4 regions of the Klebsiella planticola genome follow, and region 3 is predicted to be linked to each of the others. Evidence: predicted binding sites of a transcription regulator. Region 3 holds the regulator's gene; each other region holds the start of a gene.
The links. The regulator LexA, encoded in region 3, represses DNA repair genes until DNA is damaged. The targets are predictions, from matches to a motif close to TNCTGTATGTACATACAGNA.
Positions count from the first base shown of each region.

Region 1: the regulator LexA is predicted to act here: its motif matches at 2,561-2,580, upstream of umuD (translesion error-prone DNA polymerase V autoproteolytic subunit).
Region 2: the regulator LexA is predicted to act here: its motif matches at 3,650-3,669, upstream of sulA (SOS-induced cell division inhibitor SulA).
Region 4: the regulator LexA is predicted to act here: its motif matches at 2,230-2,249, upstream of MC50_RS25205 (YebG family protein).

Region 1 is NZ_CP026048.1:7,982-15,262, reverse strand. Features, by position in the region: gene MC50_RS26490 (RepB family plasmid replication initiator protein) at 1-422, opposite strand, end outside; gene MC50_RS26485 (Y-family DNA polymerase) at 834-2,105, opposite strand; gene umuD (translesion error-prone DNA polymerase V autoproteolytic subunit) at 2,105-2,536, opposite strand; gene parM (plasmid segregation protein ParM domain-containing protein) at 2,770-3,741, shown strand; gene MC50_RS26470 (plasmid partitioning/stability family protein) at 3,744-4,415, shown strand; gene MC50_RS26465 (hypothetical protein) at 4,479-4,709, shown strand; partial or broken gene MC50_RS26460 (hypothetical protein) at 4,905-5,074, shown strand; gene MC50_RS26455 (DNA methylase) at 5,146-5,847, shown strand; gene MC50_RS26450 (hypothetical protein) at 5,847-6,068, shown strand; gene MC50_RS26445 (DUF1380 domain-containing protein) at 6,078-6,497, shown strand; gene MC50_RS26440 (hypothetical protein) at 6,551-7,281, shown strand, end outside.
Region 2 is NZ_CP026047.1:3,634,654-3,641,934, forward strand. Features, by position in the region: gene MC50_RS17440 (AAA family ATPase) at 1-953, opposite strand, end outside; gene matP (macrodomain Ter protein MatP) at 1,139-1,591, shown strand; gene ompA (porin OmpA) at 1,697-2,767, opposite strand; gene sulA (SOS-induced cell division inhibitor SulA) at 3,120-3,629, opposite strand; gene MC50_RS17460 (TfoX/Sxy family DNA transformation protein) at 4,090-4,713, shown strand; gene yccS (YccS family putative transporter) at 4,701-6,839, opposite strand; gene MC50_RS17470 (YccF domain-containing protein) at 6,857-7,281, opposite strand, start outside.
Region 3 is NZ_CP026047.1:2,060,268-2,067,548, reverse strand. Features, by position in the region: gene MC50_RS10015 (cupin domain-containing protein) at 1-25, opposite strand, end outside; gene zur (zinc uptake transcriptional repressor Zur) at 140-655, shown strand; gene MC50_RS10005 (CsbD family protein) at 747-956, opposite strand; gene dinF (MATE family efflux transporter DinF) at 1,083-2,399, opposite strand; gene lexA (transcriptional repressor LexA) at 2,468-3,076, opposite strand; gene MC50_RS09985 (diacylglycerol kinase) at 3,296-3,664, opposite strand; gene plsB (glycerol-3-phosphate 1-O-acyltransferase PlsB) at 3,794-6,217, shown strand; gene ubiA (4-hydroxybenzoate octaprenyltransferase) at 6,286-7,155, opposite strand; gene ubiC (chorismate lyase) at 7,168-7,281, opposite strand, start outside.
Region 4 is NZ_CP026047.1:5,229,968-5,237,248, reverse strand. Features, by position in the region: gene edd (phosphogluconate dehydratase) at 1-207, shown strand, start outside; gene MC50_RS25215 (bifunctional 4-hydroxy-2-oxoglutarate aldolase/2-dehydro-3-deoxy-phosphogluconate aldolase) at 247-888, shown strand; gene purT (formate-dependent phosphoribosylglycinamide formyltransferase) at 951-2,129, opposite strand; gene MC50_RS25205 (YebG family protein) at 2,265-2,639, shown strand; gene MC50_RS25200 (tellurite resistance TerB family protein) at 2,737-3,423, shown strand; gene ptrB (oligopeptidase B) at 3,541-5,601, shown strand; gene exoX (exodeoxyribonuclease X) at 5,607-6,266, opposite strand; gene MC50_RS25185 (DNA polymerase III subunit theta) at 6,345-6,575, opposite strand; gene yobA (CopC domain-containing protein YobA) at 6,702-7,076, shown strand; gene copD (copper homeostasis membrane protein CopD) at 7,080-7,281, shown strand, end outside.

The sequences.
Region 1 (7,281 bases), on a different replicon from region 3:
ATCCTGGTCAAAGCTTCTGAAATACTTTTTCTAAGACGGGAATCGAATCTCTTAGACTCAAAGCGGCACATTCCAGCAAACTCATGAAAAGTAAGCTTAATGCTGTTGGTTTTTAAACCGTACTTACTGAAAGCTTCTATGATACCGACCCATACCTTGAAGTCGATGGCCATACTCAACCGTTCACCGGTTATACGAATATCGTCGTACCCCTCCCGCCTTGAGAATTCCAGATCCTTGAGAACAGAGGTCGCATCGATTGATGTTCTGGTGCCCTTTGCAGGCCTGCTTGAAGGAACAAAAACATTTAATCTCATCAGGGCTACAGGCTGAACTGTGGCCTTACTTGTGACGGTGAGTTTATTGTTAACACTTTCACAATCTGGACCTATAACCTCGCCGATATAAACATTCTCATTCATATAGTTATATCCATTCATAGCATATGATCGATATGTGCCTAAATATTAACTATTTCCCGTTTCGACACACCTTTCTTCCCGATTCTACCCACCCTTACCCCGTTTTGACACACCTTTTTCCCGCTTCAGAACACCTTTTTCCCACTACGACACACCTGAAATCGCTACGAAGCCCGTAAACAAAGGTTTTGCCGCTAAAGGGATCAGTTTGGATCTATTTGGATAACTAAGGGTAAGTTATTGGATCTACTCAAAGGATATGTGGATAACTCATTATGGAATCTATAGAACTTAAGTGCGTAAGGTGCTTTAAAAGGCTTCAGCTCCCCTGGTGCTTCCTCGCTCACTCGCGGGCTTCGCCCTGTCGTTCGGCTGCGGCGAGCACTGCTGGCTCTCTCTGAAAGGCAAAATTTAACCGATCCTCGCAACGGGGATATCTCTCCAGCGAGTGGTGTACGCAGGGGAGAGCATATCGCGTTTCATTTGCCAGGATGGCGCAATTCCTCTACCGGCAAACCATACTTTACCCAGCCCTGAGTTGTTGATCCCGTCCAGAACCCTCATCAGCTCAGCACTGTGAGGGCGTGGCGGGCGTTCGTCAAACAGCTGCAGCTGCGAAACGCCGGAGCCGGTGAAGTCATTCAGCATAACTCCGGCTTTGGCATACCGGTGCCCATCCCTCCAGATACGCTCCAGAGCCATTGTGGCGGCTGCAATGATGTCCCTGGTGTCCTGAGTGGGTGTAAGCAGTTTTTCCGTAGCCACGTTGCCGTAGTAAGGCTCTTTAATGGCGAACGGAGACGTTTTGATGAAAACGGAAATATGCCGGCAATACTGGTGCTCTTTACGCAGTTTTTCAGAGGCCCGCTCTGCGTGCTGACAGATAGCCTGACGGAGTGACTCGTACTCCGTGATCTTCACGCCAAAACTGCGGCTGCAGACAATTTGCTGTTTCGTCGGAGGGGCTTCCTCAAGCGAAAGGCAGCTTTCCCCGTTCAGTTCCCGTACCGTTCGCTCAAGGACCACAGAAAAATTTTTGCGGATGAAGGCCGGGTTCGTCAGAGCCAGATCGAGCGCGGTTTTTATGCCCAGCACATTTAGCTTGCGTGCAATACGGTTACCCACCCCCCAGATTTCTTCAACCGGCTGCAGTGAAAGCAGTTTCCGCGTCCTTTGCGGATTTCCCCTGGTCAGCGCGAGTACGCCACGAAACTGTTTCCACTCTTTTGAGGCCCACTGGGCTGATTTTGCGAGGGTTTTCGTTGGTCCGGCGCCCACGCCAATGGTCAGGCGGGTACAGTCATACACGTGCTGACGCAGCTGCCGGCCGAAGTCCTCAAGCCCCATACAGTGCTCCACGCCGGTCAGGTCGAGGAACATCTCATCAATGGAATACTGTTCCACCCTGGGGGCCAGTTCCTCCAGGCAGTTCATCACGCGCGCCGACATCGAGGCGTAAAGTTCATAATTACTTGAAAACGCATATATTTTTTCCGGGTACCTTTCGTTTTTTATCTGAAACCACGGAGTTCCCATTTTGATCCAGGGCTTCGCCTCGGCACTGCGAGCGATTACGTTCCCGTCGTTGTTGCTCAGGACGACTATCGGCTTTCCTTTCAAATCCGGGCGGAAAACACGTTCACAGCTGGCATAGAAGCTGTTCACATCGGCCAGGGCAAACATCAGTACATCTCCCTCGGGCGGTGGATGATATGCGTGACAACGCCAAAGATATCCAGCTCGTCGGGATCAGGATAAATCGGCGACCAGGAGGCATTCATGGGCTGCAGCGTCAGTCGCGGCGTCAGCAGAAGCCGTTTCACCGTAAACTCCCCCTGTACGCTGGCGACAACGATATCGCCGTGCCGCGGCTTTTCAGCACTGTCCACAACCAGCAGATCGCCATTGTACAGACTGCCGTCGGCCATGCTGTCTCCGCTGGCACGCAGGTAGTACGTCGCGCTCGGATGCCGTATGCAGTAATCATGGAGATCCAGATCGGACTCGACATAGTCAGCAGCAGGGCTGGGAAAACCGCAGCTGGCCAGATCGGCAAACAATGGATGGGCCTGTGGCGGGAGTTCTTTCCCGGTGCTGAAAAGTTGTAGTTTCATCTTTCCTCCTGACACTCTAATTTTTACTGGTTATGCATACAGTATATTTAACAGCGTGACGATAATCCAGATCGCATGCCTTAAGAACATTTTGAGTAAATAAAGGTGTTCAAAATGCTTATATTAATCATTTTGATATTTTTGTATTGCTCATATTGAGAAATGTTACTTTGTTTTTTTCATCTTGCTCTTATAATTGGTATCAAAATGAGTGTAATTAACGGAGCATATTGATGAATATTTACTGCGATGATGGTTCAACTAATGTTAAGCTGGCATGGTTTGAAGGAGATGAGCTTCAGACCCGGGTTTCTGCGAACTCCTTCCGGCATGGCTGGAAAGTGGCGGAATTCAGTGCGGCAACGTTCAACTATCAGGTGGGTACGCTGAAATACACCTGGGACAGCGTCAGCCGGGATGCCATCCCGACAACAAACGTGGAATATCAGTACGGTGATCTCAACCTGCTGGCCGTGCATCATGCGCTGCTGAACAGCGGACTGGAGCCGCAGCCGGTGAGCCTGACCGTGACGCTGCCCCTGAGTGAGTATTACGACGGGGACTGCCAGCGGAACGAGGAGAACATACGACGCAAACGGGAAAACCTGATGCGTGAGCTGGTTCTGAATAAGGGCAGGGCGTTTACCGTAACGGACGTGAAGGTGATGCCGGAATCACTACCGGCGGCGTTCTCCCGTCTCGCGGAGCTGAAGCCCGGCCCCGCTGAGACCACCCTGATTATCGATCTCGGTGGCACCACGCTCGATGCCGGTGTGATTGTCGGCCAGTTTGATGATATCAGTGCGGTGCACGGTAATCCGTCTGTCGGCGTGTCACAGGTCACCCGCGCAGCTGCAGGCGCGCTGCGGGCGGCAGACAGCGAAACCAGCGCCCTCATCGCTGACACTATCATCCGCAACCGCAATGATCGTCAGTATCTGCAGCGTGTGATCAACGATGCCGGTAAAATCGACGAGGTTCGGAACAAAATAACAGAGGCGATCACTTCCCTGGGGGCGCGTGTCACCAGTGAGCTGACGGCCTTCAGGAACGTTAACCGGGTATTCCTGGTCGGGGGAGGGGCTTCCCTCATAGAAGAAGCTATCCGTCAGGCCTGGCCTCTGGCTCCTGACCGTATCGAGGTTATAGGCGATCCGCAGATGGCGCTGGCCAGGGAGATTGCCCTTTACAATAAAGAGGACTAAACGTGCCGGACGGCCAGTATTCTTTCTATCTGCACAGCGACGATCGCACCGACATCGCGGCAATGGCAACCATCAACACCATCTCACAGCCCCTGCGCGGTGAGTTCATCCGTACCGCCGCCACCGCCGGGGCGGTGGTATACCAGGTGGATGCCCGTTTACCGGCGCTGATCCCGGTGTTCTTTGCCGGGCAACTGAGCGCTGTCCGCTTTTGCGCCGTGATGGCCCTGGTCTCCGGAACCTGGTCCTCACTCACCGGCCTTCCGGATGAGCCCGAAAATGGTGGGGCTGCTCTGCCCGTGTCACCGGAGACGGAATACCAGCGCCGGCGTTACACCCTGACGCTTCAGAATGGCCGGAGTGGGGAACGGGTGGAAAGTGTGCTGACGGAAGCGTCATCCCGTCTGCGTGGGGATCTGCTGAGAAACCTGATTATCACCGGTCTTGCCCTCCACACGACGGCGCCGGAACTGCCGCGCCTGCTGGCCAGTATGCCGGTACCGCCCACCTCGGTCAGTGAGCTGCAGGCTCTGGTTCAGCAGATGGCCGGCACCGCTGACGTGAACAGGGCTGCAGCTGCAGTACCGGATACGCCGGCAGCATCTGCCGCGCCGGTGTCCGGGGCGGATACCCGGGAAATAAAGAAAAATATGCGGCGTGCATTCGGTGACTAACAGTACGAATCACATCCACTACTATACCGATTTCAAATGACTGACATCCCCAGGGAGGTTCTCATGTCACCAGGATTCAGAAATGTTCTCCGTCTCGCCCGCATTCCCGTCGACAGCAGTGAACCGGTGCGCAGAAAATTTGGCAGCCGGCTGATTGGCATTGTGACGGTATGTCTGCTTCCGCTTCTGGTTTTCGACGTTCCGCAGTGGGTTTTCATTTTGTCGCAGGTCATCTGGGGGGCGGGCGTCTATATTGGCCTGTCACTGGCCGGGGATAAATCCCTGAACCGCTGATATAAACTTTCCGGTTGTTCAAAAAAAGAACAGGCGTGGTGGCGTCTGTTCTCCCGCGCTTCTCCGTCGTTTGCCTTCAGGTTATCCACAATCTTAAGCCCCGGATTTGTGGACAGGTATGCCGGTAATTCCCCGTTCGCCTGGAGTTAACGCCAGCCTGCCGCCCGCTGCCAGTGTCTCGCGTCCGGTCTGGTACGGGACGGGCGGTTTTTCCGCTCCGGCCCGGCGTCGTTGAGAGTGTGCGCCAGTCCCTCGCCCTTTTAAGGAACGCCCTTCAAGCCGCTTTCGCGGCATATCCTTGCCGTCCAAAAGACGGACGGCTGCGGTATTCCACGGTCGGCCTGACCCGTGACCGGACGCGATGAACAGGCAGCGTGCGGTAGGGAACGGTATCGCGGTGATGCCTCCTGCCCCCTCAGACTACAGGAGTGCTGCCATGTCCAGATTCATTCTCGGGAACTGTATTGATGTGATGCGCGGATTCCCCGACCGTGCCGTGGACCTTATTGTGACCGATCCGCCTTACCTCGTCGGTTTTAAGGACCGTCAGTGCAGACAGATTGCCGGGGATGTGACGGACGAATGGCTGCAACCGGCCACGCTGGAGATGTACCGCGTCCTTAAAAAAGACGCACTGATGGTGAGCTTCTACAGCTGGAACCGTGTGGACCGCTTTATGGCCGCGTGGAAGGCGGCAGGATTCTATGCCGTGGGCCAGCTTGTGTTCACCAAAAACTATGCCTCCAACCGTCGTAACGCCAGGGCCCGACGCGGATTTGTGGACTACTGCCATGAAGGGGCTTATGTCCTTGCCAAAGGCCGCCCCGTGCCGCCCCTTAAACCGCTGCCGGATGTGCTGCCCTTCCCGTATACCGGTAATACCCTGCATCCGACGCAGAAACCAGTGGAGGCGCTACAGCCGCTGATTGAGTCATTCAGCGCTCCGGGCGCGATTGTTCTCGACCCGTTTGCCGGAAGCGGTTCGACCTGCGTCGCTGCATACCGTGCCGGACGCCGCTATATCGGCATCGAAATGCTGGCGCAGTACCACCGGGCCGGAACCGAACGACTGGACGCCATGCACCGGGCCGTAAATACCCCGGCGGCGAACGATGAATGGCTCCCGGAGGCCGCGTAATGAATTACGACGGACACGAAGCCCTGCGCCGCGATATGGCCGGGCTGGCGAACAATCTTTGCGACCTGAAAACCACCCTGAAAGTGCTGGAAGACACGTACCACTACCGGTACGACGGACTGGCGGAACGGCTTGCCGGTATCAGTCTGCGACGTCTCAGCGTCCTGATGGATGAGGCGTTCAATATTGCACTGATGCTCGATGAAAGCTTTCTGGATTGAGGAGAGAACATGTACGGAACCCGTGAAGATCTTTGCAGGATGCTGAATGAGCAATATCCCGCAGAAACCCCGCTGAACCTGATTATCTGGACCCCGGCGGATATTGAAGCACTGGCTGACGGGATGGAATATTCCTTTTCAGAACATGACGTAAGGGCAGTACTGGAACGCATGGACACTATACCGGAAGAACAACGGCTTGAGTCGGGCGTGTCAGCCGGCCTGGTGATGGCACTGATAGACCAGGTGAAAGAGAACGGGCAGAGGGTGACTGTGCCGGTTGACCTGCTTGAAACCCTGCTGATTACCGCCGAACAGGCATTGTGGGACAGGGAATGGACCGCACGGGATCGCAATCTCCCGGTGCCGGAAAGCGTAATGCGCCGCCTGGCGGATACAGCAAAAGTGCGGGTATTACTGAAAAGCTGACAGCAGATCGCCCCGCCACGCGGCGGGGTGATATAACCCGGACAGAGACGATAATGATGAAAAAAGAAACCCTTAACACGCTTATTCTGCGTCACGGCGACCGGATGCTGCGCCAGGCTGGCTGGCCCGACACTGTTGATATGGCGCCCGTCGCCCCCGAAACCGTACCCGGCTGGCTTGCCGCCTGCGGCTCTCTCAGTGGCGTGGAAATCCTCACGCTTACGGAACAGCTTTGTCAGCCGCTGACGTATGGCCGGGCAGCGTTGTTGCTCGCCAGCGCCCGGCGGCTGGCGGGAACCCCGGCTCGTCTGCATCTCTTTCCGGTGCAGGCATATCCGCATCCGGAGCGGCTGGCTGACTGTCAGGTTATCCGCCTGCCTTACGCTCAGGAGTGGCTGACAGCGGCGGAATGTGACGATCTGCTGGCCTTCCTGAAAGCCTCCCTCACGCAGATATCGGAAATCGTCCACCGGGATACGAAGCGCATCGCCGCCGCGCTTACGCCGTCCGTCACTCCCCGTCTGATGGACAGGCGGATCGGTGACTGGCGCTTGCTGGCCGTGGAGTATGATCATGATAACTGCCTGGACGAAGACGAAACCGACAGGCTGGATCAGGTCCTCGATGCCATTCTTATTCGCGATGCGCGATTCTGCCCGGTCCTGCTCACCCTGGTTAACGAGCGGGAGGAAACTATCAGGAGCGCAGGGGTTATCGCTGATCAGCTGCGTTTTACGGACACTCCGGTCCGGCGCTGGTTTGATCGCCGGGTTTTAAGGGAAAT
Region 2 (7,281 bases), 1.6 Mb from region 3:
GCCAGCATGGTTTGCATCTCTTCCGCGGTGATCTGCCCACCTTCGCAGAACGCCGCTGCTTCTCGCAGCTGACGGGCTATCCAGAGCGGGCACAGCGGTAATGTCTCCTGATCGCCGGTATAACGCGCGGCTTCCTGAATCAACAGGGGCCAGGCGTCAGCGGCCAGTTCCGGTAGTCCGAGCTGCTGCGCGTTTTTCCCGACCCACTGACACCACAGTTTGAGCGTATCCGCATCGGCAATCTGTAGATTCTCTTCGTATTCGCTGTAAATCGCCTGAGCGGAGAGTTCGGGCTCCATCTCCTGGAAATCGGCCAATGAATCACGCTCCCCAACCAGAATCACCTTCAGGCTGAGCGGCATAGAGGGAATCGCGACCGGCAGAGGACGAGACTCATCAATGGACAGCCAGTCAAAGCGCTGGCGGGTGACCATGCTTTTCAGGCGCATCCAGAGCAGCGGTTGAGCGAGTAACGCGCGCAGAGAGATAATCAGTACGCCGCCGTTGGCCCGGTGCACCAGACCTGGCTGGAGAGTGATTTCGCCGTTAAATTGCCGTACGCAGCCAAAGAGCTGCTCTGCTTCTATCCAGTCGGCAGATTCAACCGGTGCGGAGCTGGCAAAATTATCGTCGGCATCTTTAGCCGGGGTGAGGGTGACGTTGCCGCCATTGACCTGATAGCGCACACCGTAGAGCGGTGCGGCAGGCTCATGTAAGGTTCGCGTTTCCGTCGCCAGCCACTGCAGGTACTCCGGTTCTTCCGGGGCTTTCACCAGCATGAATGGCGAGATGGTCGGAGTCACCAGAAGCTGCTCCAGACCATAGAATAAACGGGGCTGCAGTTCGCCGGAGAGGCCATCTTCTGCCTGAGCTAAATCGGCTTGTGCAAACAGCGCCTGATAACTTTCCGTATCAGGAGCAAGGTCGTTTCGGGTAAGTTTCGTAATGGTCAAAGTCGCTGTTTTTTAGTCAGATGTAAAACGCGCGATTATACCTGATGCTGCGTCTGAGCACACGGGGGATTGCGTTTGCCGTGATGATTACCGGGTTACCTGCATCACGAATGATGATTTATTCTCAGCACATTGGGAAAAAACTGATATCCTGAAATGAGTTACACGGTCACATTGAGATCGCAATGAAATATCAACAACTGGAAAATCTTGAAAGCGGCTGGAAATGGAAATATCTGGTAAAAAAGCACCGGGAAGGTGAGCTGATTACCCGCTACATTGAAGCCAGCGCAGCGAAAGCCGCGGTCGATGTCTTACTGACGCTCGAAAATGAACCTGTTCTGGTGCATACCTGGATTGAGCAGCATATGAATCCGGAGTTAATGAACCGGATGAAGCAGACAATCCGCGCGCGTCGGAAACGGCACTTCAACGCTGAGCATCTGCACACGCGTAAAAAATCGATCGATCTGGAGTTTATCGTCTGGCAGCGCCTGGCGGGACTCGCGCAGCGGCGTGGAAAAACCCTGTCTGAAACCATCGTACAGTTGATTGAAGACGCCGAGCATAAAGAGAAGTACGCCAGTAAAATGTCCAGCCTGAAGCATGATTTACAGGTGCTGTTGGGGAAAGAGTAGCTGCAGAGGACAGGGCGAGACAGTATCGGGCAGGCTATGTGTTGATGCCAGAAATAAGTCCAAAAAAAACCCCGCAAAAGCGGGGTTTTTTATCGGTAGTAAAACTTAAGCCTGCGGCTGAGTTACTACGTCTTTGTAACCTTTAACTTCGATCTCTACGCGACGATCTGGGCCCAGGCAGTCGATCAGTGCAGCGCGAGCTTTCACGTTGTCACAGGTATTGCCGGTAACCGGGTTGGATTCACCCATACCACGTGCGGAGATTTTGCCAGCCGGGATACCTTTAGATACCAGGTAATCAACAACGGACTGAGCACGTTTCTCAGACAGCTGCTGGTTGTAAGCGTCAGAACCGATACGGTCGGTGTAGCCCAGAACCACTGCAGAACCGTCTTTCGGATCCATGTTGCTCAGCTGAGTGTACAGCTGATCCAGTGCCTGCTGACCTTCCGGTTTCAGGGTAGATTTGTTGAAGTTGAACAGAACGTCAGACTTCAGAGTGAAGTGCTTAGTCGTCACTTCCGGAGCCGGTGCCGGTGCCGGAGCAACAACCGGAGCTGCTTCTTCCTGACCGAAACGGTAAGAAACACCCAGGCTCAGCATGCCGTTGTCAGGACGCGCGCCAACGGTACCTGCGTCACCGATGTTGTTAACCCACTGGTATTCCAGACGGGTAGCGATGTCACGAGTAACAGCCCACTCTAAACCACCAGCAAATACCGGGGATACGCCAGTGTCGTGTTCGCTGCGGGATACGCCGGTAGAACCGTAGTTGCCGTCAGCATCTGCACGCCAGACCATACCACCCAGACGGGTATAGATATCCAGATCGTCAGTGATCGGGTAACCCAGTTTAGCAGTCAGCTGAACGCCCTGAGCTTTGAAAGCGCCGTTGTCTACGCTGCCTTTATAAGCCATACGGCCCAGCCAGTCGTAACCCATTTCAAAACCGAGGTACGGGTTAACCTGATAACCACCGAACGCACCAGCACCCAGCTGATCGTTACGGGTCGGGCCGTTGTTGTTCTGGAAACCGTTACCGTAGAAACCGGTATCGTGATACTGGGACCAGCCCAGTTTACCACCTGCATACCAGGTGTTATCTTTCGGTGCGGCCTGCGCTACGGTAGCGAAGCCAGCCAGTGCCACTGCAATCGCGATAGCTGTCTTTTTCATTTTTTGCGCCTCATTATCATCCAAAATTCGCCATGAAGTTACAAAAGACCTCACGGTTAAATCCTTCACCCGGGGCGTGACTTGTTGTTAACTATGCTGATACATGCAGCGTAAGCCGATCACCCCTGGCGATGTAAAGTCTACAACTTAGTTCGAAACTTACAAGTGTGAACTCCGTCAGGCATATGAAAAAAAAGGGTTGTGTACACAAGATTTAACAAATATGGTTAATTTTTATTCACCAAATAAAGCCGCGAAACCGCATCAGACAGGCATTCCGCTACAAATCACCCTGTTTTAAAAAGGGTATTGTTGTAAGCAAAAAAAATTCCAGGATTAATCCTAATTTGGCTTAATGATACAAATTCGAGTGAATTTTTAGCCCGCTGAGTTGTCTCCCAGCCTGGTTCGTATTTCCAACCGGCCGCATGATAAACCCCATTGCATTACCCTCTTGTGCGGCAATGGCCAGGCGTTCATGCTCTTCTGCCGCCAGCTCATCTGCCAGCCAGCCAATCACCACACTGTAATTCCCAGTGCGCAGCGCGCGGATCATCGACTCGACGGTGTTGAAAGGGGAGAGCTGATTAATCTGCATAACCTTCGACAGCGGTAATCCGGAAGACTGAACCCATTCGCGACTCAATTTCTGCTTCGGCGTCAGCCAGAGCTGCCAGCGAGACTGCTGGCCGAGCTGCTGTAATAAAGGTAGCAGGAGTAATTGTGTCATCATCGGTTGATCTTCACGGTAGACAATTTCACTGATCAGCCCGCTGGCCGGTTGTTCGACAACGTCATGTGAAGGGCGACGTACTGAAGCAGAAGTCAGTGATGAACGATTTGCGTAAGCTGAAGTAAACATAGTCTATCCCGCCTGTGGGTTACTGTATGAATATACAGTATATCCAGCAGGGGAAAAGATCAACCTCATTTATCGCTTCATTGGTTGAAAATTGTACATGATTTTTGTCGATTCCGCGCCTGACCGTTCTGGTGGGGAGAGCGGAGAGCGCGATTCTTATCACCAATCGTCGTGGCGCAAGCCAAGCGCCTGGCCCATCGCTATATGCACATTGCCCAGGTTTACCATGCGGCTTGACAAACTATTCACCGGCATTTCAGTGAGCAGGGCTGGCGTATTTATTACTTATATATCGGGTATTCCCGCCAGACTGTTTTCTGAAAGCCCCTCGCAAAATGATGATTAAATGTTGAACAGTGTAAAAATCATCTTGCTGCAATATACGAAGTCACTTATTTTCTATATTAACGGATCCGTTAACAAATAATCTTCTATTTACATGATTAACAAAGGAATAATCATGAAGAAAATGTCATCTTTACGGTTCCATCAACTCCAGGAATGTTTATCTCCACTCGGCAAAATAAGCTGTCGCCCGCTCTTTGGCGGCTATAGCCTTGCCATAGACGATACCGTTTTTGCCATGGTCGCCGAGGGCGAAATCTATCTTAAAATTTGTGAGCAGAGCGCGGAATATCGCGTTGTGCATGCCACTCCACTCTTGACGATGCGGAAAAATGGTCGCCCGGTCTTACTGAAATATTATCAGGTTGACGAGACCCTCTGGGGTGATAGTAAAACGCTTTTCAATCTGTCGGCGTCCTCATTACAAAGTGCACGCAATGAAAAGCGTCTACAGCATGCGTCCGGAAGATTAAAAGATCTCCCGAATATCAGTTTTCATATGGAGCTGCTGTTGATTAACGCAGGCGTGAGCGATGAAAAAATGCTCCGTCAGTTTGGTGCGGAGAAAGTCTGGTTGAAATTGCGGGAATCAAACAAAGCACTTACGTTGAATGTTCTCTATGCGCTGGAAGGGGCTATTGCCGGGGTGCATTCCGCAGCGCTCCCGACGCAGCGGCGTCAGGAGCTTAAGGTATGGGCCGGCAGCCAGCACAAAAATATCGATCTTTACTCGGGTTGAACCGCAACCTGCTTTTGCAACCTGCAGATTTCCGGCAACAGCGCCAGCAGCAGACCAATTTGCTGCAGCACCAGCGGCTCTTTGCTGTCAGCCCGGGGCTCAAGATGTTGGATCCGGGTCTGCAAACTATTAAGCGCCTGCTGCACCCGCTGTTCGTCGGCAGGCGTGTGGTGCAGCGCATCATCAACGTAGCAGACGGCATCATCAAGCAGGGCGAGAATTTCCGTAGTCGTGAGTTTTTCCCGGTGCGCACCGAGTGCGGAAATATAGCTGGTAAAGGTATGGTTCAGGCAAAGTAAACGGAATGCCGTTTCGCGCATGGCTGAGTTAGCCCGCGGTTCCGTCGACAGGTTTGATACCACAGATGCCAGTTCACCATCCCGGCTATGGGCATCGCGACGGGCAACGCGATAGGCCAGGCGGTTATCGCGTCCCTGGTGATATTGCTCGAGGATGGCATCGAGGTAGCGGCAGTTGGCGTTGATAGCCTGATCCAGCGCCCGTGGCAGATTGCGGAACTTCCAGTCTGGCCAGATAAAGCTCACCGCCGCCCAGGCGATAGCACAGCCAATCAGCGTATCGAAAATACGCGGCAGCGCGACCTCGAAACCTTCGCCTAGCAGGTTAAAGCACAGCAGAACCAGCAGGGTGATGAACATCGTCGCGTGGGCATACTGCACGTTGCGAAAAGCAAAGAACAGCACGCCGGTCAGAACAATGAGCAGCAGTTGGCCTTCAACCGATGGCACGAGCAGTAATATCGGCAGGCCTATGGCCACCCCGATCAGGGTACCGATAATCCTCAGCGCGAGTCGATGACGGGTGGCGTTATAGTTCGGCTGGCAGACAAACAGGCTGGTCAGGAGTATCCAGTAACCGTGGTTTAAGCCGGTGAACTGGATAAACGCATAGCCGGTACAGAGGACCAATGACATCCTGACCGCATGACGGAACAGAGCCGATTCTGGCGACATGTTGCGGCGCAGCCGCAGCCAAATATCGCTGAAACTGTTAAGTCCGTCGTCTGCGAGCAGGTTTTCGGTTGCGCTGTTCGCCGGGGCACTGCTGCTTTGCGCCGACTCAATGGTTGCCAGCTGAGCGTCGATAGCGCGGAGATTGTTAAGCAGAAAGCCCAGCGCTTTCATCTGTTCAGCCGGAGCGCCGCTGGCCTGCACGCGGTCGAGGGCGGCATCAAGGTGCATAAATGCCCGCTCGAAATGGGCATCGTGCTGGTAGGGCTCGCGTAAAAGAATCGCGCGGGACAGTTTCTGGCATGCCTGCGCCTGCATCGACAGCATGCGCTGGAAGCGGAACATCACATCGCTATAGCGAAAATGATCGCGCAGCGTTTGGTACTGAATGTGCGATGAACTGGCGCGCTCGTGAATATCCTGAGCAACAAAGTAGTATTGCAATGTGCGACGGGTGCCGCGCTGGCCGCGGTCGCCGCGCAGACGCGTCAGCAGAGAGACCTTGGTCTGATTGAGCGTCGTCACCAGTTGACCATTGGCAATGGCTAAATCATATAGCGGCGCCTGGCTCTCATCCTCAATATCCGGGTCAAACAGACGGGATTTAAGATCCAGGTAATGCGCCAGCTGTTCATAGCTGCGCGCAAGATTATCCTGAAGAGGGCGAATCGGGAAAATCAGGTGTCCGCAGAGGGTCAGCAGGTTGTACCAGACTGCACCGGTCAGCAGAAAGAACGGCTGCAGATACCAGCGATCGTAGAGCGTTACCCCCAGCATGGTATAAATGGCGATCAGCAAGGCGCCAAATGCGATGGTGGCGTAACGCTGCCCCAGACCGCCGAGCAAGATAAATCCGGTGGTCGATACGGTTAACCCAAGCGCAAACAGCCAGGGCCAGGGGAACAGTAGCTCCACCGAAGCGGAAGCAATAAAGAAACACACTAGCGTGATGGCCAGATTGCGCAACCGGCCGGCCAGACGATCGTCGAGGTCGGTCAATGCCGCGGCCACCACGCCCAGCGTCAGGGGAATGGTCAGTTTGACTTCGCCAAGCCACCATGGAACGGCGGTTGTGCCGCAGAGTGCGATAAAAATCCTGGCGTTATATAGCCAGGCACTGTTCCATGTATAACGGCGTAGCAAGGGGCTAAGCATGGTCGTGTTCCGTCCGGTTACTGAAAGCGACGACGCGCATTCGCTTCACGCGCGGCGCGAGCTGTTTCGACGGAAACCACTCGACGTCCCACCGGCCATAATGCAATGGCGGCAATTTTAAAATTGGCAATACCGACCGGGATGCCAATGATGGTCAGGCATTGGGCGATGCCGCTGAAAATATGCATCAGGCACAGCCACCAGCCAAAAAAGATAAACCACAAAATATTCAGAATCGTGCCACCGGCATTCAGCAGGCTATTTTTGCCTTGCGGTTCAAGTTCATCGACATGAATGGCTTCATTACCGTAAGGCAGCAAGGAGAGTCGGGTAATCTCCCAGCATGAGCGGGTTAATGGCAGGGTGAAGATCAGGATGATGCTGACCAGAGTTGCCAGCAGCCAGCCCAGCGTGGTGGCGAAACCGCCAAGGATAAAGTTCA
Region 3 (7,281 bases):
GTCGAATGCAATCAGGTCTTTTCATCGTTTTCTCCCGAAAATGAGATGCATCAGGTATAGCACAAGCCGCCGGTTCTCGGCGTTTTGCCTGGATCGTGATAAAGTAACAACTTCAGACTCACGCAACCAGAGGATGCTCATGAATAAGACCACTTCGCAAGAAATGTTAGCGCATGCTGAAAAGCTCTGCGCACAGCGCGGCGTGCGCCTGACTCCGCAGCGCCTGGAAGTGTTGCGTTTGATGAGCCTCCAGCAAGGGGCGATTAGCGCGTATGATCTGCTCGACCTGCTGCGTGAGAAAGAGCCGCAGGCAAAACCGCCGACGGTCTACCGGGCGCTGGAGTTTCTGCTGGAACAGGGGTTCGTGCACAAGGTGGAATCGACCAACAGCTACGTACTGTGCCATCTTTTCGATCAGCCGACCCATAGCTCAGCCATGTTTATCTGCGACCGCTGCGGCGTGGTCACGGAAGAGTGTGCCGAAGGCGTTGAAGACATCATGCATACGCTGGCGGCGAGAATGGGTTTTGCGCTACGCCACAATGTGATTGAGGCGCACGGCCTGTGCGCAGGTTGTGTCGAGGTCGAAGCCTGTAGCACCCCGGGACACTGCCATCACGACCATACCATTCAGATTAAAAAGAAAGCCCGCTGAGGCTATCGCCGCAGCGGGAATCGAGGTTGCCGGTACCTCCGTGTACCATCAGGCAGGCAATAACAAAGGGTTAATTCGTTAACACTCACCGCTACCAGCGGTGATCGTTTTTTCGTTCCCAGTCAGACACTTCTTTCTCCGCCTGATCTTTGGCGTATCCATAACGCTCCTGGATTTTACCGACCAGCTGGTCACGCTTACCCTCAATGACGGTCATATCGTCATCGGTCAGCTTGCCCCATTTCTCTTTCGCTTTACCTTTCAACTGTTTCCAGTTACCGCCGATTTCGTCTTTGTTCATAATTCAATCCTCATCGTTCGGTGAGTTAACAGCCCGCTGTGTGCCGGACATAGTATTAACTATAGATAAGAATTCTGAGTTGAATTTATTATTCGGAATCTTTAACCAATTACATATCAAAAATCACTACGAAAACCAGGTGCCACGCCGCCAGTGTCGCCGCCAGATGACCGCCAGCGACAGACCGCGCAGCGCGAGGAAAACCGCCAGCGCCAGCCATAGCGCGTGGTTGCCGAGGACCGGTAGCGTCAGTAGCGTCAGGGCAAACCCCGCCGCCGCCACCGCCATGCTGTTGCGCATCTCAGCCCCGCGCGTCGCGCCGATGAACATGCCATCCAGCAAATAACACCACACGCCAATCACCGGCAGCACGATCTGCCAGATCAGGTAGCGATCGGCAAGCAGCTGAAGCGAGGGCAGCGAGGTCAACAGGGCGACAATCTGCTGTCCCGCCACGGCATAGGTCGCCGCAAAGGCCAGCGCCACCATTCCCGACTGACGGCAGGCCGCTCGCCAGACCTCAAGCAGCTGGCTACCGTCACGCGCGCCGTAAGCCTGCCCGGAGTGCGCTTCCACGGCATAAGCAAAACCATCCAGGGCATAGGCGGTAAAGGTCAACATGGTCATCAGGAGCGCGTTGACGGCAACGATCTCGCCGCCAAGACGAGCGCCGAAAACGGTCACCGCACCAAAGCAGAGCTGAAGCAGCAGAGAGCGCAGCATGATATCGCGATTGAGCGCCAGCAAGCGGCGCATATCTCCGCGCCACGCGCGCTTGAGCAGGGCAAATGACACACCGCGTAGCGCCAGCACGCGTCTTGCCATCAGCAGCCCGATGATAAAGGTGACATATTCGGCGGTGACCGTCGCCAGCGCGGCACCCTGCACGTTCAGATGCAGGCCCATCACCAGCCACAGATCGAGCACGATATTCAGCAGGTTGCCGACAATCAGCAAAATCACCGGCGCCCGGGCATACTGTACGCCCAACAGCCAACCGAGCAGCACCAGGTTTGCCAGCGATGCCGGCGCGCTCAGCCAGCGGATGTCGAGAAAGCGCCGCGCCTGCTCCAGCACCGCTTCATTGCCGCCAACAATATGCAACGCCAGATCGATAAGCGGGGTTCGGAAAAGCACAATCAGCAGGCCGGCACCTGTTGCCAGCCCCAGCGGCTGCACCAGCGCCCGCGCCAGGCGGAGAGGATCTTTTGCGCCAAAGGCCTGTGCCGTCAGTCCGGTGGTACTCATCCGCAGGAAAAGCAGCAGCATAAAGAGAAAACTGGTGGCCGTCGCGCCGACCGCGACACCGCCGAGGTAAACCGGGCTGTCGAGATGACCAATCACGGCGGTATCCACCAGTCCCAGCAGCGGAACGGTGATATTGGAGAAAATCATGGGTAGCGCCAGGCGCCACAGGGCCTTATCAGCGGCGTTAAAGAACATGAGAAAGAGCCTGACCGGGAGGAGACAGCGCAGCATCATGCATCAGACGATGCTGCGTGGGGAAGGTGTTACAGCCACTCACCGTTACGAATCACGCCAACGGCCAGCCCTTCAATAGTGAAATTTTGCTCGCGTAGATTCACCACGATAGGGGAAAATTCGCTGTTTTCTGGCAGGAGTTCGACGATGTTGCCCTGCTTTTTAAGACGCTTAACGGTGACCTCTTCGTCAATACGCGCCACGACAACCTGGCCGTTGCGTACATCCTGAGTTTTATGGACCGCCAGCAGATCGCCATCGAGAATACCGATATCTTTCATTGACATACCGCTAACCCGCAGCAAAAAGTCGGCATTCGGCTTGAACATCGCCGGATCGACCTGGAAGTGGCCTTCGATATGCTGCTGAGCCAGCAGCGGCTCACCGGCCGCCACGCGTCCAATCAACGGTAGACCTGGTTCTTCTTCCGTCAGCAGGCGAATCCCCCGGGAGGCGCCGGAGATAATCTCGATCGCGCCCTTACGCGCCAGCGCTTTCAGGTGTTCTTCCGCCGCGTTTGGGGAACGGAACCCCAAGCGCTGAGCAATTTCCGCACGCGTCGGCGGCATGCCCGTCTGGCTGATGTGATCCCGAATGAGATCAAACACCTCTTGCTGCCTGGTCGTTAACGCTTTCATCCCGCCCCCTGGGTGTATATACAGTTATGCTGTGAGTATATACAGCTAACGGTGATTTTGGAATCAAATTTCACACAAAAATCAGGAGATTCTTTCCATTTTGCGTCCCCGATAGCCCATGGCGCCAGGGGTGATTGTCGCCGGCCGGGCAAAAGCTCATCGGGTTCGCCCGATCGCCGGGAAGACATCGCAAAGCGGAATATCTCACCACGTGGCCGCTCAGTGATAGCGAGCCCACAGTAAGAGCGCCCAGGTGATCAGCGCGATCGCAATGGCCAGCAGCACCGCCGCAGACCCCATATCTTTCGCCCGACCGGACAGCTCATGATGTTCCGGGCCAATACGGTCCACCACCGCCTCAATCGCGCTATTAAGAATTTCGACTATCATCACTATCAGGACCGAGCCTATCAGCAGCACACGCGTGATGGCGTCGACGTCCAGCCAGCAGGCGATCGCTACAGCAACAATGGCGGCGATGCCTTCTTGACGAAATGCGGCCTCATTTATCCATGCCGCACGGAACCCTTTCCAGGAATAACCTGCCGCTTTAATGATTCGGGTTAACCCAGTGGTATTATTGGCCATCAAAAGAACCTTTTTATGTAAATGACGTCAATGAGTGTACGCGTTTGCCGCGTGGCAACGGAAATTTTGCGCGCTTTCTGTTATTCTTGCCGCGCATTTGCATGATTAACCAGAGGCTTCACATCGTTTATGTCCGGCTGGCAACGAATTTACTATAAATTACTGAATTTACCATTACGGGTGCTGGTAAAAAGCAAGTCTATTCCCGCAGAACCTGCTCAGGAATTAGGGCTGGATACCTCGCGTCCTATCATGTACGTCCTGCCTTATAATTCAAAGGCGGACCTGCTGACCCTGCGCGCTCAGTGCCTGGAGCACGATTTACCCGATCCGCTTGAACCGCTGGAAATCGACGGCGCGCTGCTGCCGCGCTACGTCTTTATCCACGGCGGCCCGCGCGTCTTTACCTACTACGCGCCGAAAGAAGAGTCGATTAAGCTGTTCCACGACTACCTGGATCTGCACCGCAACCATCCTGACCTGGACGTGCAAATGGTGCCGGTGTCGGTGATGTTTGGGCGTGCGCCTGGGCGCGAAAAAGGCGAAGTTAACCCGCCGCTGCGCATGCTGAATGGCATTCAGAAGTTCTTCGCCGTTCTGTGGCTGGGACGCGACAGCTTTGTCCGTTTCTCGCCGCCGGTTTCTCTGCGCAGAATGGCCACCGAACACGGCACCGATAAAATTATCGCCCAGAAGCTGGCCCGCGTCGCGCGTATGCACTTCGCCCGCCAGCGTCTGGCAGCCGTCGGCCCACGTCTGCCGGCGCGTCAGGACCTGTTCAATAAGCTGCTGGCATCCAAAGCCATCGCCCGCGCGGTAGAAGATGAAGCGCGCAGCAAGAAAATCTCCCATGAGAAGGCGCAGCAAAACGCCATCGCGCTGATGGAAGAGATCGCCGCGAACTTCTCTTATGAGATGATTCGCCTGACCGACCGCGTTCTCGGTTTTACCTGGAACCGTCTCTATCAGGGGATCAACGTCCACAACGCCGAGCGCGTACGTCAGTTGGCCCATGAAGGGCACGAGATTGTCTACGTACCGTGCCATCGTAGCCATATGGACTACCTGCTGCTCTCCTACGTGCTGTATCACCAGGGGCTGGTGCCGCCGCATATTGCCGCCGGTATCAACCTGAACTTCTGGCCAGCAGGCCCCATTTTCCGCCGCGGTGGCGCATTCTTTATTCGTCGTACCTTTAAGGGCAATAAGCTCTATTCAACGGTGTTCCGCGAATATCTCGGCGAGTTGTTCAGCCGGGGTTACTCCGTGGAGTACTTCGTTGAAGGGGGCCGCTCGCGTACCGGCCGTCTGCTGGATCCGAAAACCGGTACCCTGTCGATGACCATCCAGGCCATGCTGCGCGGCGGGACCCGACCGATCACGCTGGTGCCTATCTACATCGGTTACGAGCACGTGATGGAAGTGGGCACCTACGCCAAAGAGCTGCGCGGTGCGACGAAAGAAAAAGAGAGTCTGCCGCAGATGCTGCGCGGCCTGAGCAAGCTGCGTAACCTCGGTCAGGGCTATGTTAACTTTGGCGAACCTCTGCCGCTGATGACTTACCTGAACCAGCATGTTCCGGAATGGCGTGAGTCTATCGATCCGATCGAAGCGGTTCGCCCATCGTGGCTGACGCCGACGGTCAACAATATTGCTTCCGACCTGATGGTGCGCATCAACAACGCCGGCGCGGCCAACGCCATGAACCTGTGCTGCACCGCGCTGCTGGCCTCTCGTCAGCGCTCGTTGACCCGCGAACAGCTGACGCAACAGCTGGAGTGCTACCTCGATCTGCTGCGCAACGTACCGTACTCCCCGGATGCGACCACGCCGACGGCCTCCGCCAGCGAGCTGATTGACCACGCGCTGAAGATGAATAAGTTCGAGGTCGAGAAAGATACCATCGGCGATATCATCATTCTGCCGCGCGAGCAGGCGGTGCTGATGACCTACTACCGCAACAACATCGCCCATATGCTGATGCTGCCGTCGCTGCTGGCGGCGATCATTACCCAGCATCGTCGTATCACCCGCGCGGAAGTGCTGCGTCACGTTGAGATGTTCTATCCGCTGCTGAAGGCCGAGCTATTCCTGCGCTGGGAAAAAGCAGAGCTGGCTGGCGTCATCGATGCCCTGGCGGCGGAAATGCAGCGTCAGGGGCTGATTGTCCTGAGCGATGAGGCAATCAGCATCAATCCGTCCCACTCCCGTTCCTTGCAGCTGCTGGCCGCAGGCGCGCGCGAGACGCTCCAGCGCTACGCCATTACCTTCTGGCTGCTGAGCGCGAACCCGTCCATCAACCGCAGTTCTCTGGAGAAAGAGAGCCGCACGGTGGCGCAGCGTCTGTCGGTGCTGCACGGTATCAACGCGCCGGAGTTCTTCGATAAAGCGGTATTCAGTACGTTAGTGCTGACGCTGCGCGATGAGGGCTATATCAGCGACACCGGCGATGCTGAGCCGGCAGAGACGCTGAAGGTCTACCAGATGCTGGCCGATCTGATTACGTCGGATGTGCGCTTGACGATTGAAAGCGTCACGCAGGATGAAGCGTAACGACTGAGACAGGCTTTCCTCTCCCCCGGCTATGGCGTTTGCGCCGCATGCCGGGGGAAAGGAAGAGACTACTGCAGATAGCTCATCGCCAGACCGAGAAACACCACCAGTCCGACGTAGTTATTATTTAAAAACGCTTTAAAGCAGTCGTCCCGTTCGCGACGGAAAATCAGCTTCTGCTGCCAGAAAAACAGCCCTGCGGCGATAAACAGCGACCAGTAATATTCCCAGTGCAGCCCGTTCAGCCAGCCGATGGCGGCCAGCAGTACCAGCACCCCAATCTGCAATATACCGATAATGGTACGGTCATGTTCGCCGAACAAGATCGCCGTTGATTTAATCCCGATTTTGACGTCATCGTCCCTGTCGACCATCGCGTACTGGGTATCGTAAGCCACCGCCCACAAAATATTGGCGAGGAACATCAGCCAGCAGCTTAACGGCAACGCTTCGCTCACCGCCGAGAAGGCCATCGGAATCGACCAGCCGAACGCCGCGCCCAGCACCACCTGCGGCAAGTGGGTATAGCGTTTCATAAACGGATACACCCACGCCAGCGCCAGCGCCGCCACCGACAGCAGGATGGTCATGGTGTTTAAGGTCAGCACCAGCAGGAACGAAAGCACAACCAGCACGGCAAACAGAATCCGGGCCTCTTTCTCCGAGACATCGCCGCTGGGCAGCGGGCGGCGGGCGGTGCGTTTAACATGGCCGTCAAACTTTCGGTCGGCGTAATCATTCACCACGCAACCGGCGGCGCGCATCAGCCAGACGCCGGCGACAAAAACGGCCAGAATCCACAGCGGCGGAATCCCCGGCGTCGCCACCCACAGTGCCCACAGCGTCGGCCACAGCAACAGCAGCGCGCCAATGGGTTTGTCAGTACGCATCAGGCGATGAAACGCCAACAGCTTATTCTGCGCCAGACTCCTCTCCATTTTCTTTTCCTCTTAATACAGCGGCGACGCAGGCAGAAAAAGTTCTGTCAGCAGCAGCGGTTTACCGCTCAGCCGCAGGCGAGAACGACGCCCCCACAGCTCTGCTGTGCGCCCAATTTCAATAAA
Region 4 (7,281 bases), 2.3 Mb from region 3:
GCAAAAGTACGTGATGGCGATATTATCCGCGTCAACGGGCAGACGGGCGAACTGACGCTGCTGGTGGATGACGCTGAGCTGGCTGCACGCCAGCCGCATGTTCCTGACCTCAGCGGTTCGCGCGTCGGGAGCGGCCGGGAAATGTTCGCAGCGCTGCGTGAAAAACTCTCCGGAGCCGAACAGGGCGCAACCTGCATCACTTTTTAAGACGATACAATTTGTAGATCTGGCGAGAGAGAAACTCTAATGAAAAACTGGAAAACAACTGCAGAAGCAATCCTCACCAACGGCCCGGTTGTCCCGGTGATCGTGGTGAAAAAGCTGGAACACGCTGTGCCGATGGCCAAAGCGCTGGTTGCCGGCGGCGTACGCGTACTGGAAGTCACGCTGCGTACCGCATGCGCGCTGGATGCGATCCGCGCGATTGCGCAAGAAGTGCCGGAGGCGATTGTCGGCGCAGGTACCGTAACAAACGTTGAGCAGCTGAAAGCCGTCACCGAGGCTGGCGCGCAGTTCGCTATCAGCCCGGGTCTGACCGAGTCCCTGCTGAAAGCGGCGACTGAAGAAGGGACCATCCCGCTGATCCCGGGGATTAGCACCGTCTCCGAACTGATGCTGGGCATGCAGTATGGCCTGAAAGAGTTCAAATTCTTCCCGGCGGAAGCTAACGGTGGTGTAAAAGCGCTGCAGGCGATTGGCGGTCCGTTCGCGCATATCCGTTTCTGCCCGACTGGCGGCATCTCACCGGCGAACTACCGCGACTACCTGGCACTGAACAGCGTGCTGTGCATCGGCGGTTCCTGGCTGGTTCCGGCGGATGCGCTGGAAGCGGGCGATTACGACCGTATTACCAAAATTGCTCGCGAAGCGGTTGAAGGCGCGAAGTAATTTTCACGCCCTGATAAATGGCGAAATCCAGACCCGGTAGCGTTGACGCGACCGGGTTTTTTTTATCCCTGAACCTGCACCGCTGACGCGGCGGCTTTCGCGCGAGCCACCGCCTCATCGACGCTATCGGCGACGGCCAGCGTGACGCCCAGTCGACGAGAACCGTCAATCTCCGGCTTACCGAACAGGCGTAGCTGCAGTCCCGCCCCTACCGCGCCCTGGAGATTGCTAAAGGTGACGTTCTGGCTGGTGAGCTGCGGCAGAATGACCGCGGAGGCCGCCGGGCCATACTGACGAATCGCGCCAACCGGCAGACCGAGGAAGGCGCGAACGTGCAGCGCAAATTCCGAGAGGTCCTGGGAAATCAGCGTCACCATCCCGGTGTCATGCGGGCGAGGGGAGACTTCACTGAAAATCACCTCATCACCGCAGACGAACAGCTCCACGCCAAACAGACCGTAGCCGCCAAGCGCCAGCACGACTTTGCTGGCAATCTCCTGGGCGCGGGCCAACGCCAGCTCGCTCATCTGCTGCGGCTGCCAGGATTCGCGGTAATCGCCATCCTCCTGGCGATGGCCGACCGGCGCACAGAAATGGACGCCATCGACCGCGCTGACGGTAAGCAGGGTAATTTCAAAATCGAAATTCACCACCCCCTCGACGATAACCCGACCGGCTCCCGCGCGGCCTCCTTGTTGCGCGTAGCGCCAGGCCTCGGCCAGCTGGTCAGAGTGACGAATAAAGCTCTGGCCTTTACCAGAAGAGCTCATGACCGGCTTCACAATGCAGGGAAGGCCAATCTCCGCGACGGCTTCGCGAAAGGCCGCTTCGCTGTCGGCAAAGCGGTATGCCGAGGTGGGAAGCTGCAGCTCCTCTGCGGCCAGGCGGCGAATACCTTCGCGATTCATGGTCAGTTTCGCCGCGCGAGCGGTGGGGACGACTTTCTGCCCGGCCTGCTCCAGCTCCACCAGCATATCCGTGGCGATGGCTTCAATTTCCGGCACGATAAAGTCGGGTTTTTCTTCCGCAATCAGCGCGCGCAGCGTTTCACCGTGCAGCATGTTGATGACGTGCGAACGATGCGCCACTTGCATCGCCGGCGCGTCGGGGTAGCGGTCGACCGCGATGGTCTCAATACCCAGCCGTTGGCACTCAATGGCGACTTCTTTACCCAGTTCGCCGGAACCTAACAACATCACCCGCGTCGCTGCCGGACGCAGCGCTGTGCCTAATAACGTCATGACTCTTTTCCACAGTAAAAAAACATGCGCCGCATTATAAACGAAAACGTTTGCGTCTGTCTTTACGGCTGTTGGTTGAGTCCCGGGTGAAAATTTGCTATACTGTATAAAAATACAGTATAAAGAGGCTGCACAATGGCGGTTGAAATTAAATATGTGGTGATCCGCGAAGGTGAGGAAAAGATGTCGTTTACCAGCAAAAAAGAGGCCGATGCTTACGACAAAATGCTCGATCTTGCCGAGGTCCTCAACGACTGGCTGGTCGAGTGCCCGCTGACGCTGGATGAAACCCAGCGCGATGAAATGGCAATGTGGCTGGCGGAACGTAAAGAGACATTGCACCACATCCTGAGATCAGGAAAACTCCCGGAAGCGGAAGACGGTACGAACGGCCAGGCTTCTCAGGACGAGAGCTCCGCGGCTGAAACCTCAGAGGCCGCCGCGGAGGGAGCGAGCGAACAACCCGCGGCAACCGCGCCTGTAAAATCGCGCAAGGTGAAGGCCGCCTGAGTCCGGCCGAATTTGCGCATCTTTAGCTGCTCATAACATTTCCTGACATCTCGTCGTTTAGGCTGATGACATCGCTTAATAAGCAACGAGGGAAATCATGGCTAACTGGCTTAATCAACTCCAGTCCCTGCTGGGCCAGCAGGGACCATCTTCCTCATCAGGCGAGCGGTCTGATGGTAAAAGCTTCCTTCTGCCCGGGGCGCTGGGCGGCCTGGCGGGGCTGCTGGTGGCTAGTAAATCATCGCGTAAGCTGCTGGCTAAATATGGCACCAGCGCACTGCTGGTTGGCGGCGGCGCGGTGGCGGGAAGCGTGCTGTGGAACAAGTACCAGCAAAAAATGCGGGAAAATTCCCCTGCGCAATCTGTCGCTTCTCCTGTACAACCCGCCGGGGCGTCAACCTCGCCAGCCTCCGGGCTCGATGCCCGCAGTGAACGGCTCATTCTGGCGCTGGTGTTTGCCGCGAAAAGCGACGGGCACATTGATGACAGCGAGCGGGCAAACATTGATGAGCAGCTGCGCGCGGCTGGTATTGCCGTGCAGGGGCGCGTTCTTATCGATCGCGCTCTGGCCCAGCCTCTCGATCCGCAGCGTCTGGCGCAGGGCCTCACCAGCGAGCAAGAGGCGCTGGAGATCTATTACATCAGCTGTGCGGCGATCGATATCGACCATTTTATGGAGCGTAGCTATCTCAACGCTCTGGGTGAGGCTTTAGGCCTTCCGCCGGAAGTGCGTGCCGACATCGAACAGGATATCCAGGCACAAAAACAGGCGCTTTCTACCTAAATCCGCAGGTTTTGCTTGCAACGTGGGCCACTTTTGCCACCCTTATACACACGCCATCCTTCAAGCCGCTTCTTGAATGATTTTGTGTATGAAATACAGGATGCAGAAGACCAAAAGATGCCACCAAAAGCAAAACGAATTCCCCACGCCATGACCCTTCATGGCGATACCCGTATCGATAATTACTTCTGGCTGCGCGACGACGAGCGTTCGCGGCCGGAAGTACTTGATTATCTTCGCGAGGAAAATGAGTACGGACAGCAGGTCATGGCGACCCAACGTAGCCTGCAGGAGCGGGTGCTAAAAGAGATTATTGACCGTATCCCGCCGCGCGAAGTCTCCGCGCCCTACAGCAAAAATGGCTACCGCTATCGTCAGGTGTATGAGCCGGGCTGTGAATACGCTATTTATCAGCGTCAGTCGGTGCTGAAAGAGGAGTGGGATGAATGGGAAGTGCTGCTCGATAGCAACCAGCGCGCGGCGCAGAGCGAATTCTATACTCTCGGTGGGCTGGGCATTTCGCCGGATAACACGATAATGGCGCTGGCGGAGGATTATCTCTCCCGTCGGCAGTATGGCCTGCGCTTGTGCAATCTGCAAAATGGCGAATGGTATCCTGAAGTGCTGGAAAACGTTTCGCCGGAATTCGCCTGGAGCAATGATTCGCAAACGCTGTGGTATGTCCGCAAGCACCCGACTACGCTGCTGCCTTATCAGGTCTGGCGGCATACCGTGGGCGCTTCGCCGCACTCCGATGCGCTGGTCTACGAGGAGAAGGATGAAACCTTCTACGTCAGCCTCCATACGACCACCTCCCGGCAATTCGCCGTTATCTATCTTGCCAGCGCGACAACCAGTGAAGTGCGGCTGCTGAATACCGAAATGCCGGATGCGGAACCGGTGTGTTTCCTGCCGCGGCGTAAAGATCACGAGTACAGTCTCGATCATTACCAGCATGCCTTTTATCTTCGCTCTAACCGCGAGGGGAAAAACTTCGGTCTCTACCGTACCCATGAGCGCGACGAGCGGCAGTGGGAGACGCTGATTGCGCCACGCCAGGATGTGATGCTCGAGGGATTCACCCTGTTTACCGACTGGTTGGTGGTTGAGGAGCGCCAGCGCGGGTTAACCAGCCTGCGCCAGATCAACCGCAAGACCCGGGAAGTGGTGGGGATCGCCTTTGATGATCCGGCCTACGTGACCTGGCTTGCCTATAATCCGGAACCGGAAACTTCACGCTTGCGCTACGGATACTCCTCCATGACCACGCCGGATACGCTCTTTGAGCTGGATATGGACACCTGTGAGCGGCGGGTACTGAAGCAACAGGAAGTGAAAGGGTTTGAGGCCAGTCATTATCGCAGCGAACATTTGTGGATTAAGGCTCGCGATGGTGTGGAGGTTCCTGTTTCGCTGGTTTATCGGCGTGAGCATTTCCGCAAGGGTGTCAGTCCGCTGTTGGTCTATGCCTACGGGTCGTACGGCGCCAGTGAAGATGCCGATTTCAGCGCCAGCCGGTTGAGCCTGCTCGATCGGGGTTTCGTGTTTGCGATTGCCCACGTCCGCGGCGGCGGGGAATTAGGGCAGCAGTGGTACGAAGACGGCAAGTTCCTGTGTAAAAAGAATACCTTTAACGATTATCTCGATGTTTGCGATGCGCTGCTGGCGCAGGGATATGGCAATCCTCGCCTGTGCTACGGCATGGGCGGCAGCGCGGGCGGCATGTTAATGGGCGTCGCCATTAATGAGCGGCCGGAGCTGTTTCACGGCGTAGTGGCTCAGGTTCCGTTTGTCGATGTCCTGACCACAATGCTCGACGAGTCGATTCCGCTGACGACCGGGGAATTTGAAGAGTGGGGAAATCCGCAGGACGAAGAGTACTACCGCTATATGAAGAGCTACAGTCCTTACGATGGCGTCACGGCGCAGGCCTATCCCCATCTGCTGGTGACTACCGGCCTGCACGATTCCCAGGTGCAATACTGGGAACCGGCAAAATGGGTGGCGAAGCTGCGAGAGCTGAAAACGGACGATAACCTGCTACTGCTGTGCACCGATATGGATTCAGGGCACGGCGGTAAGTCGGGACGCTTTAAAAGCTATGAAGGGGTTGCGCTGGAGTATGCCTTTCTGATTGGCCTGGCGCAGGGGACGTTACCCGGCCAGGCAAACGTTTAGCGTCGCTACTCCCCGAGATAGTGCTTGAGCGTCAAGCGCAGCTCGGGGCTCATCCGATCCAGGTTATTGAACAGCCAGCGTAAATAGCCCGGGTCGTTTTCTGCGATTTCGGCCACCGCCTTGCCGCGATATTTACCGAAGGTAAAGGTGGTCAACAGCGCCGGACGACCGGTAATGGTCGCCATCTCCTCAGGCCGCCAGCCGGAAACGTGCATAATATCGAGAAGCAGTGCGGCGGTGATATAGCAGTCGTACAGCGCGCGGTGCTGATGCAGCCCCGCAGGCGTTGCGACACTGAGCTTACGCGATTTATACAGCCCCATATTGCTGTATTTAATGCCTGGCCACAGACGACGGGCCAGCTTCATGGTGCAGATCCACTCCCCGTGCATTTCCGGTAACACCCGGCGGTCGAAACTGGCGTTGTGGGCGACATACCACCGGCTGCCGATGTAATGCGGCAGAACTTCTTCAATCCACGGCTTGTCGGCGACCATCTCTTCGGTGATACGGTGAATCGCCATGGCCTGGGGGCTGATAGGTCGATCGGGACGAACCAGATGACTCATGGGATTGGTTATCTGACCATCGACAATATCAACAGAGGCGATTTCCACAATGCCCCCCTGCAGTCCGCAGGTTTCCGTATCGATTACGCGTAGCATGGCTCACTCCGGCCGAAAAAAACCAGCGTAATTGAATGCGCAGCGCTTGCCAACCGGGACGCCCTTAAGGGACGAGAATTATTTCGCTTTGGGTTCATAGGGCAGTCGCGACAGTGAAACAGACGCCAGTCGATGGGCGATCAGGCGTTCACGGAACCAGTCACGCAGGTGTGACGGTTGCTCCCGCTCCACTAAATCGGCGACAACGGGCATATTGTAACGCTCTTTAAAGGCGACACCGGCCGCGGCAAGGTCGACGTTCACTTTGTCCATCTCGTCCTGCGAAATTTTGGCCAGATTTTTTTCCATATGGTTTCTCCTTCATGATGCCGAAAAGCGATCGGGCGCGACGTCGGACCGGGACGCATCGCTCGACTACGCTATTATACAGGGTTATTCTCTGTGCTACATACATAACGAAAAGGAATGACGATTATGCGTACTATCGCCGGGCGCGCGCTGCGTGCCTCTGCTTTTTTCGCCGGCTTTCTGGTCAGCACCGCGGCCTTAGCCCATGCGCATCTTCAACAGCAAACGCCTGCCGCAGATTCGACGGTCACCGCCTCTCCCGAATCACTGACCCTGAGCTTTTCTGAAGGTATCGAAACGGCCTTTAGCGCAGTGACCCTCACCGGCCCGCAGCAGAAAGCCGTTGCGACCGGCAAGCTGGCGCGCAGCGACAGCAATAAAGCTCAGCTGATTGTTCCGCTGACGCAGCCGCTGTCTGCGGGGGAGTATACCGTTGACTGGCACGTGGTCTCCGTTGATGGCCACAAAACCAAAGGGCAATACCACTTTAGCGTGAAATAACGCATGCTCTCGGGAATCTATATCGGTCTGCGCTTCGTCCACTTTCTCTCGCTGATGGTGGCATTTGGCTGCGTGCTGTATGGCGCGTGGTGGGCGCCGCTGACGCTACGGCGTTTGCTAATGCAGCGTTTCTTCCCGCTTCTGCGTCATCTGCTGCTGCTTAGCGCGGTTTCTGCGCTGTTGATGCTGATGGTACAGGGCGGTC